Regions from separate parts of the Paenibacillus sp. N22P23 genome, predicted to be linked through region 4. Evidence: predicted binding sites of a transcription regulator. Region 4 holds the regulator's gene; each other region holds the start of a gene.
What was found. The regulator LexA, encoded in region 4, represses DNA repair genes until DNA is damaged. The targets are predictions, from matches to a motif close to CGAACATATGTTCG.
Positions count from the first base shown of each region.

Region 1 (4,216 bases), 900 kb from region 4:
AGAAGATGCAAGTTGAGAATGAGACTGAAAATACCTGCCCCGATGCCAAACAGACTTTCCGTGGCAATAAATCGCTTTACGCCCGGAGATAGATCACGAAATAGATGAAACGTATACTTCCACATAAGAACGCCTTTCCTCTTGCTAATGTCCTCCTATTCTAATGGATGCAGAGGGCGCCTTCAACCGCTTTCGTCATTTGGCATTAGCATCAAAGTAGAACGTATCCGCCGTCTTCTGATCTACACAGCCTGTCAGCACTACGAATCTCTGTCCTCCTTCGATCTCCTTGGTGTCCAAGCCTTCGCATGTCGTACTTGGCCTGCCTAGATCGCTCCCGAATGCATCCATGCCATTGTCAAACGTATAATAAATCTGTTTCCCATCGTATGTAAGCTCATAGAAGATCGGATCCCCTTCAATCGTATACTGGGTGATTCGGACATTCATTCGACCGGCTTGTTTTTGCTTCACATGCGTAACAAATTGATTCCATTTCTCTAAATTCGAGTACTTCCCATGCACATTAACAACGTCACCGTTTGCTATCGCCTGTTCAGGATGGTAAGGTTCCGTCACCTTCGGAAAATCATTCTCGGCCCCCTGCGACTGTCCGCTGCCTACGGTTTGACCGTTACTTCCTTCTCGGCCGCAAGCCGTCAGCAGCAGCAGGGCTAATCCAATCATTGCCGCTTTTCTCATCATCTAGAATCACCTCATGCCTATCGACGCGAAGACATCCCCGAAAGTTGCATGGATGATCGTCCGGTAACTCCGGACTCGCTCCGGTAATTCCGGACTCGCCTCGTGTCAACTGTTCGCCTTAAACATCTCCGCCACATATCTGGCGATGCGAACGCTCATCTCCGCACGCACGACTTCACGCATCATTGCGAATTTATCCTTATAACCGCGGCAGGTAAAGTGATAATGAATCGCGCTGTCCACCCGTTCATCCTCGAATACCTTAATCTGGCACCGCTTCATCTGCTTGCGCACCTCGCTTAGTTCCCCATGAAGGCGGGTCATCAGCACTTGCGAAGCTTTGATATATAAACTCTTCATGGAATAAGAGGACAAGCTGATTTCGGTACAGTTCTTATCGACGATTGTCATCATAATCGGCAGGAGCACAAAGTCGCGAATGAGCTCAAGCTCCTCCTTCGTGGGCAGCTGCTCGGGCGTGGATCTCCCCGAATCCTGAGGCTGTTCCGCTGCCTCAGTCTGCTCCCTGCGCTGCAAATATTGCTCCCGATGCTCAGGCAGCATCATGCGGCTGGATTCCCAGCGGCCGTTTCCTTCCAGCTTCTTGCTCATTTATAATGCCCTCCGATTTTCACGCTGCGCTCGCGAGCCTGGGCAGCGTCCAGCAGCGAGGAGGCGCGCAGAATCGCCGTACTCCCGTAACGGTACTTGATTTGATCAGTCGTTCGTTCCAATTTACGCACCCGCTCTCGGTTACCGAACAGCGTAAGCTGATATTGGTCATCTTGGCACAGCTTCGACAGTGTAACGCCAAGCTTTCGCACCGGCATCTGATCCCAGTGCGTATCAAACAACTTGCGCACTGCATCGAACACTTCTCGCGTAATATTCGTCGGATCAGTAAGCGTCGTCTGCCGGAAGAACCCGGTCGGCTTGTCGAAATCCGCTCCTTGAGCGCCGGCCGCGACCACCTGGCCCATATATCCCTTGGCCCGGCACCGACGGCTGACCTCCTCGCTGAGCTCCAGCAGTACGACATCGATTTCGGCACGGCTGGAGAAGTCGCGCGGCAGCGTCATCTGATGACCGACCGCCTGCTGATTGTTATGTGTGCTCGGCTTAACCGGACTTGTGTCTATGCCGTTCGCTGTCTGCCAGTACAGCTCCGCTTGAATATCGCTGTTGCGCCCCATCAATACGCGCATTTTGCGTTTCAGCTCATGGAGCTCCATCCGCGCCAGGTCGCCGATCGTGAAGATCCCGATCCGCTGAAAATGCGCTGTCATCCGTGATCCGATGCCAAACATCTTACCCACCGGCTGCGGCCAAAGCTTCGTATCCACCTCCGACTTCGGCAGTGTGAAGATGCCGCTCTCGCTCTTCTTGGCCCATATATCCGTCGCCATCTTGGCGAGCACTTTCGTGGAGCTGATGCCCACTCGCGACCAGACGCCGGTATACAGCATGATTTTGTTCTGAATACGCCTTGCGATCTCTTCTGCAGAACCGAAATAAGCAACAGAACCGGTCACGTCGAGGAATTGCTCGTCAATGGAGAAAGGCTCCACCAAGTCCGTGAATGATTCGAAAATCTCCGTAATCATCAAAGAAACGTCGATATAAGCCTGCATGCGCGGCTTCACGATAACAAGCTGCGGGCATTTGCCAAGTGCCTCGCCGAGCGTTTCCGCCGTTGTAACGCCGTATTGTTTGGCAATCGGACAAGCTGCCAATATAATGCCAGAGCGCCGTGCGGGATCTCCTGCGACGGCGACGGGCTTATTCTGATATTCCGGGTGCGCCGCCTTCTCGACGGACGCATAGAACGACTGACAATCCGCCAACATAATGATGCGTTCCATGGCCCCCACCTTTCAGCGATAGGAATGTATGTTCTCATCATCATTATACACCGAATGTATGTTCGCAATGCAAGTGCCAAAAAAATGCTGTTCCGATTAAACGATTCGGAACAGCATTTTTATGAGAAAAGGAGCAGCCCCAACACTTGCGAATCCGGTACTGTTTCGGCGGAAGGCTCTAACGAACCGTACGGGTCTTATTTGCCCATTCGTGGCTCCGAAAACAAGCTAACGAACCGTAGGGGCACTATTTGACAGTTTTTGAGTATTTGGGAACCGATTATCCCCCAATAACGTCTCTACGGTTCGTTAGATTCTCGGAACCCTTAAATTCAGTCAATTAACGCCTCTACGGTTCGTTAGATTTTCGCGGAATACAAGATGAGGAGTGCGAGATGAAATTTTCGTGGCTTTTTTACAATTCAAGCCTCAGCCGAATCATATCCCGGCAAGGAATCCCGTTCTCGATAATCGGCTCCGCATAATGCTTAACGAAGTAGTCGGTGTCAACGCCCACTATGCGGAAACCGCATTTCTGATAAAGCCTAAGCTGCCCCAGGCTGGAATTTCCCGTTCCGATCTCAACCGCACGATATCCCTGTTCCTTGCAATGCTGAACCGCATGCTCGATCAGTTCCCTGCCGAGACCTCTGCCCTGACAGTCCTCCCGTACGGCGATATTCATGATTTCAGCTGTCTTCGGCCGAGTGGCGAGCAGCAAATATACGCCGACCGCCTCGCCATCCTCATCTATCACCATGCACACGCACCGACCCGCATAAGCATCGATCGCCTGCCGCTCCGGATCGGCCAGAAGCAGCAGTTCATAAGGCAGCGCCTCGCCCTCGCCTAATGAGCGAATCCTCAGCTCAGACATCTGCCCCCGCATCCTTATCCGCCAGCGTTAGCTCCAATCCGCCGAATTTCTTCGCAAACGCGCTATAGACCAAGGCAACAAGCATGCTCAGTGCCCCGTAAACGAAAACTAGAAAGAATGGCATGATCAAATATGGAATTCCCACAAGGAGCAGCGTGCCTTTACCTGTAGCTGCTCCAATAATGGTAATCATCAAACCAATCAAGGCCATCAGCGCCATTGGAATGATCATAAGATAAATCGTCGCTTTGAACATACTTTTCGTGCCGATCTCGCGAATCTCAACTTTTCTCAACGTGATAGACTCCCTTTGTTTTGTTTCATCTACGGGCGCTGCAGCTTCTTCGCAAACCGATATCCCGTAATGGAGTAGCCCCATTTCTTATAAAATCCATGAGCCTCCGTCCGTTCTTCCTTGATTCCGCTGTTTAAATAGATAAAATGCCCGCCTTGCTCCAGCACCCACTGCTCCACATGCGCAAGCAGCGCCTGGCCGACGCCTTGACCTTGAAACTCCTTCTTCGTGACCAGTGAGGAAATTTGCGTCTTCACATCATTGCTGACATAGCTGAACTGCATCCGCAGCCCGACCATGCCGACCACAGCACCTTCAAGCTCCGCCACGAATGTAAAATAATTCGGACTCCCTTCGATCTGCGCCATTCGCAGCTTCATATCCTCATGCGTCGAAGGCGATCCCAAATCGGCCATCAGCGCGGTGAGCGGCTCTAAATCCGACTCCGATTCATACGGGCGAACAATCACCATTCTG
Region 1 covers NZ_JBXENT010000001.1:693,720-697,935, reverse strand. The annotation lists gene AC506A_RS03515 (MFS transporter) at 1-125, opposite strand, end outside; gene AC506A_RS03510 (DUF4362 domain-containing protein) at 196-705, opposite strand; gene AC506A_RS03505 (YhjD family protein) at 811-1,317, opposite strand; gene AC506A_RS03500 (DNA polymerase IV) at 1,314-2,567, opposite strand; gene AC506A_RS03495 (GNAT family N-acetyltransferase) at 2,983-3,435, opposite strand; gene AC506A_RS03490 (hypothetical protein) at 3,437-3,739, opposite strand; gene AC506A_RS03485 (GNAT family N-acetyltransferase) at 3,769-4,212, opposite strand.
Region 1: the regulator LexA is predicted to act here: its motif matches at 2,619-2,632, upstream of AC506A_RS03500 (DNA polymerase IV).

Region 2 (4,216 bases), 990 kb from region 4:
AAGAACAAAATCGTCACTAATTTGGGCAAGCTGTTAGATCCGCTGGCAGACAAGCTGTTAGTTGCGGCGGTGCTTATTTCGCTTGTCGAAATGGCTAAGCTTGATGCTTGGATCGCGATCGTCATTATTAGTCGTGAGTTTGCAGTCACCGGCCTTCGCCAGATTGCGCTGCTTGAAGGCTCTGTTCTGGCTGCCAGCACGTGGGGCAAATGGAAGACGGCCGTTCAAATTACGATGATTATCGCGTTATTGCTTAACAATTTCCCGTTTGCATTTCTGGATTTTCCGTTCGACCTTATTTCTAGTTATGCGGCGGCACTCATCACGGTTTACTCCGGCATCGATTATTTCGTCAAAAATAAAAATCTCATTCCGGTAGCATAAACCGGCTTAAACAAGCAGCATCACTCCTTCTGTTCGTCAGGAAGGGGTGATGCTTTGCTTTTCCTTGACCGATTCCGCCCGAATTCAACTTATACATAGATTGGAGCTGTTGTTATGCGTGCTGAAATTATTGCGGTAGGTACGGAATTGCTTCTTGGTCAGACCGTGAATACGAATGCCACTTATTTATCTCAAGGGCTTGCGGAGCTGGGTGTCGATGTTTACTTTCAAACCGTCGTTGGCGATAATGCAGGCCGAATTCGCCAAGCGATCGAGCTTGCGCGCACAAGAGCCGATCTTATTCTCTTTACCGGCGGGCTTGGGCCGACGATGGATGACTTAACGAAGGATGCGCTGGCGGACTACTTGAATCGTTCCATTGAGATTCATCAGCCGTCTATGGACAAAATTGAAGTGTTGTTCAGCTCGCGCGGCATTCATATGGTGGAGAGCAATCGCCGACAGGCTCATCTGATTGAAGGCAGCGATCCGCTGATGAATGATGCGGGGTTAGCTGTAGGAAATGCGCTAACGGTAGAAGGAACGAGCTATGTCCTGCTTCCAGGGCCGCCGCGTGAAATGAAACCGATGTTCGACGGACCCGCTAAAGCGTGGATTAGATCCGTTATGGGAGAGGAGCGTAAGCTGTTCTCTCGTTTGCTGATGTTCGCCGGAATCGGTGAATCCAGCTTGGAGCAGGCCATCATTGATTTAATTGAGGGACAATCCGATCCATCCATTGCGCCGTATGCCAAAGAAGGCGAAGTCGCCATTCGGATTTCGACGAAAGCTTTGAACGAGCAGGAAGCAGAAGCACGTCTCAAATCGGCTGAAGAGCAAATTCTTGCACGCGTTGGTACGCATCTGTACGCGCGTGAGGACATTCCGCTCGAGGAAGCTGTCATAAGGCAGCTTCGTGCTACCGGACGCTCACTAGCCAGTGCAGAGAGTCTCACAGGCGGTCTGTTCGCGCAGCTCGTGACACAGGTGCCCGGAAGCAGCGGAGAGTTTGTTGGCGGCGTCGTAACGTACACCAACTTAATGAAACATAAATTGCTGAGCATCCCGATGTCGCAGCTCGAGGGGACAGATGCGCCCGGAGCTATCAGCGAATCGACAGCGGCGCTCATGGCGGAGCGGGTACGCGAACTCGCAGGCAGCGATTTCGGCGTCTCGTTAACAGGCGTAGCCGGCCCTGCCGAGTCCGAGGGGAAGCCGGTCGGACTTGTGTATTTCGGACTTTCGGAGCGCGGGAAGCCGACGCAGGTGTTCACGGCGCATCTTAGCGGCAGCAGAGGCATTATTCGACTGCGTGCAGCAAAGTCGCTTCTTTATCGGCTGTGGCAGGCACTGTAAACTAGAATAAATTGTTAATTTAGGCTTGTCAGATGATATATTTTCGACTATAATCGACATTAGTTAGCGGAAGAACCGTGGCGAAGATTACTTTGCTGCGGTTCTTTTTTTGTCATTCTATTTGGCCAAATAGAAAATAAGAATATATGTTCGTAAAAATGCTTGTCAAAGTACTAGAAACAAGGTATCATGAAAGTATAAATTATAAGGGATGTGGATTCGTTGGCAGATCGTAAAGCCGCATTAGAAATGGCATTGCGTCAAATAGAGAAGCAATTTGGTAAAGGCTCCATCATGAAGCTTGGTGAATCAACTCATATGCAAGTTGAAACAGTATCCAGCGGTGCACTTGCATTAGATATTGCACTTGGAATTGGCGGCTTCCCACGCGGCCGGATTATTGAAGTATACGGGCCGGAATCTTCCGGTAAAACAACAGTTGCGCTTCATGCGATCGCAGAAGTACAACGTGCTGGTGGACAAGCTGCATTTATCGATGCGGAGCATGCACTTGATCCTGCGTACGCAAGCAAACTTGGCGTTAACATTGATGAATTGCTTCTGTCGCAGCCGGATACGGGTGAACAAGGCCTAGAGATCGCGGAAGCACTTGTTCGCAGTGGCGCGGTAGACATTGTCGTTGTTGACTCCGTTGCGGCGCTCGTGCCGAAAGCGGAAATCGAAGGCGACATGGGAGACTCCCACGTTGGTTTGCAAGCACGTTTGATGTCGCAAGCACTTCGTAAGCTTTCCGGTGCGATCAGCAAGTCGAAGACGATCACGATCTTTATTAACCAGCTTCGTGAGAAGGTCGGCGTTATGTTCGGTAATCCTGAGACAACGCCAGGCGGTCGCGCACTGAAGTTCTACTCCACAATTCGTCTTGATGTTCGTCGTATCGAGTCCATTAAGCAAGGGAACGACATTGTCGGTAACCGGACACGTATTAAAGTCGTTAAGAACAAAGTCGCTCCTCCATTCAAACAAGCTGAAGTCGACATTATGTATGGTGAAGGCATCTCTAGAGAAGGAAGCATCGTGGATATCGGCGTCGAGCAGGATATCGTTCAGAAGAGCGGTGCTTGGTTCTCTTATAACGGCGAGCGTCTTGGGCAAGGCCGTGAGAACGCGAAGCAATTCCTTAAAGATCATAAGGACATTGCGGCTGTGATCGAGAAGCAAATTCGTGAAGCCAGCAACATGGCTGCTGCAGCTGCGGCTGGAGCTGCGTTCAGCGAGGACGAAGAGGACGAGGACGAATTGGATTTAGATGTGGAATAAACCGGTTCTGATGATCGGTTACCCGGAGAAGCACCTGTAAAGGTGCTTCTCTATTTATTAAGCGAGTGTGCGAAGTGGGGGAGGGACTGAGGTGCTAGTAATTACCGGCGTTGAGCAGGACCGGAAGTCCAAGCAGCGCTACCATCTGTTTGTCAATGATTCGCGAGAACCGTACACCAGCGTACATGAAGACCTACTGATTAAATTTCGGCTGCTTAAGGGCAGAGAAATTCATGCGGATGAGCTGAAACAAATTGTCGAAGAGGATACTCGGCACCGGGCCTATATTCTTTCTCTATCGTACTTAGGAGCAAGGCAGCGGACGGAGAAGGAGATTTTGCGGTATTTGGCACGGAAGGAAATTGATCCCGAATCTGCTGAGAAAGCGATAGAGCGTCTGACACAAGAAGGTCTGGTAAATGATAAGCAGTATGCCAATATGTACGCTTCCGAACGGATGCGGACTCAGATGAAAGGGCGCCGCTTATTGCAACAGGAGCTCGTGCAGCGAGGAATCTCCAGAGATATGGCTAAGCAGGCCTCTCAGAAGCTGAATGAGCAATCAGAGACTGAGATTGCCATCCGTGCAGCACATAAGAAATGGCCTTATGTTAAAGGTGAACTTCGTGAGAGGAAACAGAAATTAGCTGTGTTTCTCCTGCGCCGCGGGTTTCCGATGAATACAGTTAGAGAAGCGGTAAAGGCAGCTGTTCTCGGAATGGAAGATGATGAGGATGGGCATATGCTTGACAATTGATTTTCACAAAAGATAAAATAAGTTTGTATTCTTTATTCTAGAATCGATTTTCCTTCCAAAAATTGATTCGAAACGATTATTTTCGTCAAATTTAGTTATGTTGATCGGGTTAAAAACCGGCTAGAAAACCAAATACTGTCCCAAGCGTTTGCTTAGGTGAGCAACGAGGAGGTGAGAAAGATGCCAGTAGTGGTATGGATCCTGATCATTCTCGTTGTTGGTGCAATTTTCTTTGGTGTCGGTTATTTTATTCGCAAATCGATCGCCGAGGCCAAAATTTCAAGCGCCGAGCAGGCCGCTAGTCAGATTGTTGACAATGCGAAGAAAGAAGCCGAAGCGCAGAAGAAAGAAACGGTTCTCGAAGCGAAAGATGAAGTCCACAAGCTCCGTACCGAGGCTGAGAGAGATATTCGCGAACGTCGCAATGAGGTACAGCGT
Region 2 covers NZ_JBXENT010000001.1:609,584-613,799, forward strand. The annotation lists gene pgsA (CDP-diacylglycerol--glycerol-3-phosphate 3-phosphatidyltransferase) at 1-384, shown strand, start outside; gene AC506A_RS03060 (competence/damage-inducible protein A) at 499-1,740, shown strand; gene recA (recombinase RecA) at 1,963-3,021, shown strand; gene AC506A_RS03070 (RecX family transcriptional regulator) at 3,113-3,778, shown strand; gene rny (ribonuclease Y) at 3,959-4,216, shown strand, end outside.
Region 2: the regulator LexA is predicted to act here: its motif matches at 1,880-1,893, upstream of recA (recombinase RecA).

Region 3 (4,216 bases), 1.5 Mb from region 4:
AGTACGCCGTCCTCTTTCATTCGCTGCGGCATGACGCCGTCATTGGCGCCAAGCAAATAACAGATCGTGATTTGGCCGGAACGCGTACGATCCATGCTACCGATCAGTACTTGATCCAGGGAAGGCGGAACAGATGCAAGCTTCAAACTCTCAAGTCCCGTCTCTACCATTCCCGTGAACAGTTCAAGCGGCATCGCTTCGCTGCCCGTCATTTCGGTTAGTTGATCGAGTAAATCCATAACGCCGTCCCACAGTTGCCTGTGCTCTCTTGCCCGGAGCGGATTGCCTTCGGTAATCGCTTTGCGGCTCCAGCGCTCCATACGATCCGGCGCTTCAATAGTCACTAGCAATCTGTACATGGCTTCGCACATTTGTCGGACACTGCCGGCTTTCTTCATCTCCCTGCTGAATTTACGCAGAACCGGTACGACCGCTTCCCTTGCGGCCATAATGGCATCAAATTCCCGCAGTTCATTCTCGCCAGCTTGCACGGGGTCGCCATCCAGCGTATCGCGCATTAAAGGCTTCCACTGGCTGAGCGTCGTCCATCTGTTGCCGTTCATGCCTGATGCAAGCGCATAGTTCTCCAACAAATCAAACGTTTCCCGCGTTAAACTGCCGTCCTCGGGGATAAGAAGCTCTGATTTGATACAGCGGAACACGGCTTCGTAACGCCAGCCGTGTGTCGCGATTTCCAGCGCAGATCGAATAAACTCCACGAACGGATGATGAAGCGCTCCATTCTTCTGATCGAGGAAATAGGGGATGCCATAGTCAGCAAATACCGCTTTAATATAATCGTTGTAATCAGGCGCATTACGTACCATAACGGCCATATCCCGATAGCGCAGCTCTTCGTCGCGTACTCTGCGCGTAATATCCCGAGCGACGGCCTCCACTTCCGCTCGGCGATTAGCTGCAGCATGGAGCGATACGCCTCCTTGCTCCAGTTCCGTGTCCGGTAGACTGAGCGGCTTTCTTCCGCCATAGTAACGCTCCAAATGTGCAAGCATCGGATTTTCCTTAAACCTATACGGCGTGCCGTCGAGCAGCACCGGCTCCTCGATCTCCACGCCGTTCTCGATTGCCAAATCGCGAAGCTTCATATAAGTCTCCGCAGTCGGCCGGAATAAATCCAGCTCATGCGGCTGTTCGCTTTGCTCGTAAAGCTTGTCCAGACATAGCGTCACAGTCATTCCTTTGGAGTATTTCATTAACGTGCCGAGCGCGTCGAATTCTTTTGGCGTAAATCCATGAAACCCGTCTACCCAAATCTCTGTATCTGCCATAGAAGGTGCTTGATGAAAACCTTTGACCAGCCAGCTCAAATAATCCTCGGCATCTACGTAGAGACCGTCGAGCTCTCGTTCAAGGCCTGAGGCTATCATTTGCAAGTCATGCAGCTTTCTCCCCAGCAGGGAGCTGCCCTTCTGCGGCATGCGGCTTTCGACGAATGATGTCAGCTCATCTGTGCCGATGCCGTATCGCTTCCACTCTGTCATCAGCTCACCAAGACGCTCGATGAATCCATGCTGGGATTCGCTGCCTTTGAACAACTGCAGCTGCTCCTCGAGACGGTGGACGATTTTGTAGAGCAGCATATTTTTGCCGTTCTCGCTGATTGGAACAAGCGCGGTGCCGCCTGTCTCCTGCATAATGCGGAACGAAAGACGGCGGAAGCTAAGCGCCTGCGCTCTAATAGAACCGCTAAGTTCCGCATGGTTCAGCAGCGCATATTCCGTTTGGAAGGTTGCCTGCTCCGGCACCAATATGACGATCGGCGGCCCGTCCGGCTGTGCCAGCACGTTGCTGCGAATTTGATCCAAACAATAATGGGTCTTACCCGACCCTGACCGGCCAATTACATATCGGAGCGTCATAATTCGCCAACCTCTTCTCGTTATTCGATTCTACTATTCTACCATACGCCTCAGCTTGTTTCATCCGAAAACACAAACATTTGTTCGATTTGTAATTAGGTAAATTGTTCATTGTCCCAATTGACTGAAACCAGCACCCGATAACATTGGAATGTTGTACGTTTTTTTGAGCAGCATTTCATGTTAATGGCGGAGATCGCGACGACGGCGGTGGCGGTGGTATGACACCGATACTATTGTTGGAGTTGGTGTTGGTCCAGCAACCGTAATTAACAACAAAAAAACGCTCCCTTACTTAAGCGATCGCTTAAATAAGGGAGCGTTAAATACTATAATCAAGTGTCGCTAGCGGCTCCGCACTTCGAATATCCCAAACTTCAAATAATGGCCTTCATTGACGCCGACGATTTGCGGATGATCTTTGCCTGCCGCACGCCAATCAATCAAGCGGAGTGTCTTTCCTGCGTCGATGGCAGCCGCTTGGATCGTTTCGAGGAACAGCTCGGGACGCATATGGTAGGAACAGCTCGCTGTTACAAGGTACCCGCCTTCATTTACCAGCTTCATTCCGTGAAGGTTAATATCTTTATAGCCGCGTACTGCGCCTTCGATTGCATTCTTCGATTTCGTAAACGCCGGCGGATCGAGAATGACAACATCCCACTTCCGGCCCGCATCCCCCATCTTCTTGGAGGTATCCACTTTCGCGCTGCCGCGCTCTTGGCGCTCTTCGATTCCCTTCACTTGTCTGCGAAGATATTCAAACGCATCCGCAACGACAAATTCCACTCGCTCCTCGAACCCATTACGAATGACGTTACGACGCGCCGTTTCGATGGCATGCTCGGATACGTCAAGACATGTTACTTTCTTAGCACCATATTTGCAGGCATGCAGCGTGAAGCTTCCCGTATGCGCGAAACATTCCAGCACCGTGGCACCGTCCCAATACGGGAATGTGACTACCTTGCCGTTCGCGTTGACAGGGACAAGCTTCGCTTCATTAAGAGATGCTAATGTGCCGGTATCGTCGGACGGAGCCGAAGAAGAATCGCCATCTTCGACTGATTTCAATTGAATGCCGCTGCGCGCTCCCCAGCCGAGCATCAGTGGTGCGATTGAAGCTCTATTCTCGCGTTGATCGAAGAAGTAGCCGGTCTTCTGTCCTTCTACAATATCCACTTCCATCTGCAAGCCATTCTCCAGGATATCGACGATGCGAGGACAATCGCCATACAGAACACCTGTCCGCTGCTCGGTTCCTTCAAGTTCTCGAACGGAAACGTCACTGCGCTCGTAAATACCCTGCGGCGCAAATACATCAACTAACGCCGCGACAATCGCTTCACGGCGAATATCCATTCCCAGTGTCAGCAATTGAACGACTAGTACGCCGCCAAACCGGTCTACGATCAGTCCAGGCAGAAAATCGGCCTCTCCATAAACTAACCGGCAATCATGCCCTTGCACAAACCGATTCCGATGCTGCGCACATTGGATGAAACGTTCTCGGAAGTACGCCTCATCCATGGCTTCGATTGGTTTGTACGATGTGACACGAACAGTAATTTGAGATTTTGGATTCCAGTAGCCCGTTGCCAAATACCTGCCTTGATGTGTCACAAGGTCAACCAAATCTCCGGGAGTGGCTTCTCCTTCTATACGGTTAATTTCGCCTGCAAACACCCACGGGTGTCCGGCCTCCAATCGTTTCTTGCGATCACGCTGCAATATTGCTTTTACGCGTTCCATGTTCATCCTCATCCTTTCCGTAAGCTGCCTTGATCCAATCTTGTCATGCTCGTCCAGTCTGCTGCATATGTATCGTTATTCTTGTTAAAGGAGCGTACTGCCATGCTAATCATGATCGTAGCCCGCGTTCTGGGAGGGTTTGTCGTCTTCATGCTCGGCATGAGAGCGATGGAGCTGGCCATGCATCGCTCTGTCGGCCACCGGCTGCAGGACGTGCTGCGCAAATCTACCGCCACACCGCTTCACGGAATGCTTGTCGGGACAGCAACAACGGCTGTACTGCAGAGCAGCACAGCCGTTACCGTAATCGCAATAGGACTGGTCAATGCCGGCGTGCTCACCTTCCCGCGCACGCTAGGCATTATTCTAGGTACAAACATCGGCACGTGCTTAACTACCGAGTTAATTGGTCTTAATCTAGGCAGTCTGGGCTGGCCTCTATTAAAGATATCATTTGCAGTCTGGCTGCTGACCGCCCTCTTCGGTGAGGTTGGCCTTGGCAGCGGCAGCCGCGCAGGGCAGAAGGTCAGCCGTTTCCTAAAACCATTCCGCAACGGTACTGTCGTTACAGGAGGATTCGCTTT
Region 3 covers NZ_JBXENT010000001.1:86,506-90,721, reverse strand. The annotation lists gene addB (helicase-exonuclease AddAB subunit AddB) at 1-1,880, opposite strand, end outside; gene AC506A_RS00410 (class I SAM-dependent rRNA methyltransferase) at 2,226-3,632, opposite strand; gene AC506A_RS00405 (Na/Pi cotransporter family protein) at 3,735-4,216, shown strand, end outside.
Region 3: the regulator LexA is predicted to act here: its motif matches at 1,954-1,967, upstream of addB (helicase-exonuclease AddAB subunit AddB).

Region 4 (4,216 bases):
CTTTGAAATCGAAGCTTCTCACCATGAGGTGGCTCCAGGTCAGCACGAAATCGACTTTAAATATGCGGATGCAATTAAAGCAGCCGATCAAATTCAAACGTTTAAGCTGGTAGTCAAAACCATTGCTCGCCAGCACGGACTGCATGCTTCGTTTATGCCGAAGCCGCTCTTCGGTGTGAATGGTTCCGGTATGCACTGTCACCAATCGTTGTTCCGCGGTAACGTAAACGCGTTCTACGATGAGAGCGACAAGCTGGGCCTTAGCCAAATCGCTCGTTATTACATGGCTGGCATGCTGAACCATGCACGTGCCTTCGCAGCGATTACGAACCCAACTGTAAATTCGTACAAGCGTCTGGTACCAGGCTATGAGGCGCCTTGTTATGTAGCATGGTCTGCGAGCAACCGCAGTCCGATGATTCGGATTCCGGCTTCACGCGGTCTCAGCACACGGATTGAAGTGCGCAGCCCAGACCCTGCGGCTAATCCATACCTAGCGCTTGCAGTTATGCTTAAAGCAGGTCTTGACGGTATCCGCAACAAGACTCCGCTGCCGGCTCCAACTGACCGTAACATCTACGTGATGACGGATGAAGAGCGTATTGAAGAAGGCATCCCGAGCTTGCCGGATGACCTGAAAGAAGCATTGACGGAGCTGCTTCGCAGCGAAGTGATTTGTGAAGCGCTTGGCGACCATGCGCTTGCACACTTCTATGAGCTTAAAGAAATCGAGTGGGACATGTACCGTACGCAAATCCACGAGTGGGAACGCGATCAGTACCTGACGCTCTACTAGAACCGGAAACCCTTGACGCCTCTGGCGTTGAGGGTTTTTTTGTGTCTGAGGATGGAAGTGTTTCCGCACTTGTACCTCTCAATCCGCATAGTATGCCACAACAGTAATACATGAAGGAGGCAGCGAGTGTGAAGGAGAGGGCGGCGACAAAAGCGGAAAAACAGTTTCGGCTTACCGGGGCGATATTATCACATGTAGCAGCAACAATGGTGCCATTCTTAAGGAAGATCGCACTGAATTATACCTATGCACTGAAATGGTCCAAGGCTATTCGAGGCGCGGATTTGGATACCTTATCCGCTCTGTTTAAGTCGGTAGTGCCTTCTGCAAAGTTAAACGGCTTCTCGACGAATGCGATTGGCTATTTCTTCGATTTCGAGTTTCCGGAGCCTATCCTTCAATATTCCATTGGAACGACGATTCCACCGGGGACAACGCAATTCACGTTCTCCACTCCGATTCATAGAGCGATTGCAAGAGCAGTTCTGCCCTTCTATAAAGCACTTCTATGTTCTTCAACTTACGCAGCTGCGGTAGCTGCGGCTGTGAACAACAACAATCGAACACGGCTATCCTATTTGATTCGACAAAAAGTAACGGCATATGCGCTTAAATCGATTCAGATTGATTTCTCCGGCATAGCCTTAAGTTTCAAGTACAAGAGCAGTAAATTCACTTATCGTCATTTGTTATTCCGTGAAATTGTAGGTTAGCTGACATTGCGGAGGTACATCTACGAGGGGAGGACCGAAAAGGGGCATTTCTTATCGCTGCTGCAGCGATAAGAAATGCCCCTTTGTTTCGTTCATTTAGTGGATGTCGCGGAAAAGTCCAATGACTTTACCGAGTATGGATACATTACGCAGACGAATAGGTTCCATCGTCGAGTTCTCCGGTTGAAGACGGATATGGTCCTTCTCTTTATAGAAGGTTTTCACAGTAGCTTCGTCTTCTTCAGTCATCGCTACGACGATATCGCCGTTCGAAGCGGTTTGCTGTTGGCGGACAATGACGTAATCGCCGTTATGAATGCCTGCTTCGATCATACTCTCTCCAACAACGCTAAGGATAAATACGTTGTGGTCACCAACCTTGTCAGCTGGAAGGGGGAAGTAATCTTCGATATTCTCTGTTGCCGTAATCGGTACACCGGCAGTTACCTTACCTACTACAGGGACCTTTGCAATGGAGAGAGGGAATGGAATCTCGTTGTCTTCGCCGTCCAAAATCTCAATCGCGCGAGGTTTGGTTGGATCGCGGCGAATAAGGCCTTTCTTCTCCAGGCGATCAAGATGGCCGTGAACAGTTGAGCTGGAAGCGAGTCCGACCGCTTCGCCAATCTCACGAACGGAAGGCGGATAGCCTTTCTCGCGTACTTCCGTCTTAATGAATTCTAGTATCGCCTGCTGGCGGTTTGAAAGTTTCGACACCGGAATCACTCCAAAGTTTCATTTGTGTCAAATTATAGCACAGAACCGGAGTTCGTACAAACATAAGTTCGAGAAACACAAGTTCGCATATTTTCACGAACAAATGTTCCAATTGCGCTTGACTGCAAACAAGCGTTCGTGTTATTCTAAATTTAACAAAAACAGAACAAACGTTTGGGGTGCTGGTGAATGATGACAACAATGTCCACTTACTCTTCTACTTATAAAGGTGAAACTCGCAATACACGCGCTGTGAAGCGTACTTGGCAAGAGAGAAGAACAGAACGTTTACTAATGAGGCTAGCCGTTGCTACATTGTTTTTCGTACTGCTTTTCACAGGATTGTCACTGATGACAAGCCAAGCTAACAGTGAGCATCCGACAGCACCTACTGCTTCGGAGCAGATCGTCATTGTTGGCTCCGGTGACACACTTTGGAATATCGCTAGCAGTATTCGCAAGGAAGGTGAAGATATTCGTCATGTTGTTTTCGACTTGAAACAACGGAACAACTTGACCTCTAGCTCGCTGCAAGCCGGACAATCCTTAATTATTCCTGCCGAATAACTAGATGATATACCGCATCTACTTCTATAATAGGAATACATACTTACAAGAACGTTCTATAAGCATCTGCATTCACAAGTCTGAGCCCCCGTTGCTCAGGCTTTTTTCATTTTCGTGGTATAACGTATAAATAGGGTGAACTTGACGTGATGGAGCGCGGTCAAGACTAGTGGAATCAAGCGCTGGAGAGGTCCATTTCGCCTTGACAATGGGCAATTAAAAATGTCAAAGTAAAGAATGACATGTTGGCCGATTCAGGAAAGGAGCATAATGGATATGGAGAAGATCATCGCCCGTATTAATGAATTATCCAGAAAGAACAAAACAGTAGGGTTATCCCCGGAGGAACTGGTCGAACGCGACGAGCTTCGCCGTCTATATCTTGAGAATTTCAAGAAAAACTTCCGTAATCAACTCGATACCATTAAATATGTGGAGGATGAAGAGGACGGGGACGATACGATCAAGCATTAGCAGCAGTCTATTCGAAGGAGGACATGTAGCATGCAATATCGTTTACTTGGCCGAAGCGGTTTAGCCGTATCGGAGCTTTGTTTAGGTACAATGACGTTCGGTAACACGACGAGCGAGACGGATTCGATAGAGATGATGAATCGTTTCTTCGAGAAAGGCGGCAATTTCCTCGATACTGCGAACGTATATGTTTCCGGGCGTTCTGAAGAGATTGTAGGTAAGGCGATAAAAGATAGACGCTCCGAAGTTGTACTCGCAACGAAAGTGAGATTTGCGACCGCAAACCATCCAAACGGCGTTGGTGTTTCCAGAAAGCATATTATGGATGCTGTTGAAGCAAGCTTGAAGAGACTGGATACCGACTATATCGACCTCTACCAAGTTCATGTATGGGATCACGCTACACCGATCGAAGAGACGCTTCGCGCGCTCGATGATCTGGTTACATCAGGGAAAGTTCGTTATATCGGCTGTTCCAATTTCTTCGCATGGCAGCTCATGAAGTCTTTGTCTACGAGCGATTGGAATCGTTATGTTCGTTTTATCTCGATTCAACCGCAATACAGCCTGGTTAGTCGTGAGATGGACCGCGAGATGTTGTCTTTGTGCTTGGAAGAGAATGTAGGTATTATTCCTTGGGCACCACTAGGCGGCGGATTTCTGACAGGCAGGTACACACAAGATGAGCCTGTAAGTGGAAGATTAACTTCCAAGCAAGGTGAGAGCTCGTGGGCAAATCGTGCTAGCGAGGATAATTTCGCAGTGCTTGAAGCAGTCCTAAGCGCAGCGAAAGAACTGGATCGAACACCTGCTCAAGTCGCGCTGTCATGGCTGCTTCAACGTAAAGGGATAACGTCTCCAATCTTTGGCGCTAGCACATTGGAACAGTTTGAAGAAAATATGGGTGCTATCGGTTGGACGATGCCGGATTCAGTATGGAACAAGCTGG
Region 4 covers NZ_JBXENT010000001.1:1,595,705-1,599,920, reverse strand. The annotation lists gene glnA (type I glutamate--ammonia ligase) at 1-796, shown strand, start outside; gene AC506A_RS07610 (hypothetical protein) at 925-1,509, shown strand; gene lexA (transcriptional repressor LexA) at 1,606-2,226, opposite strand; gene AC506A_RS07600 (LysM peptidoglycan-binding domain-containing protein) at 2,416-2,793, shown strand; gene AC506A_RS07595 (DUF896 domain-containing protein) at 3,064-3,267, shown strand; gene AC506A_RS07590 (aldo/keto reductase) at 3,298-4,216, shown strand, end outside.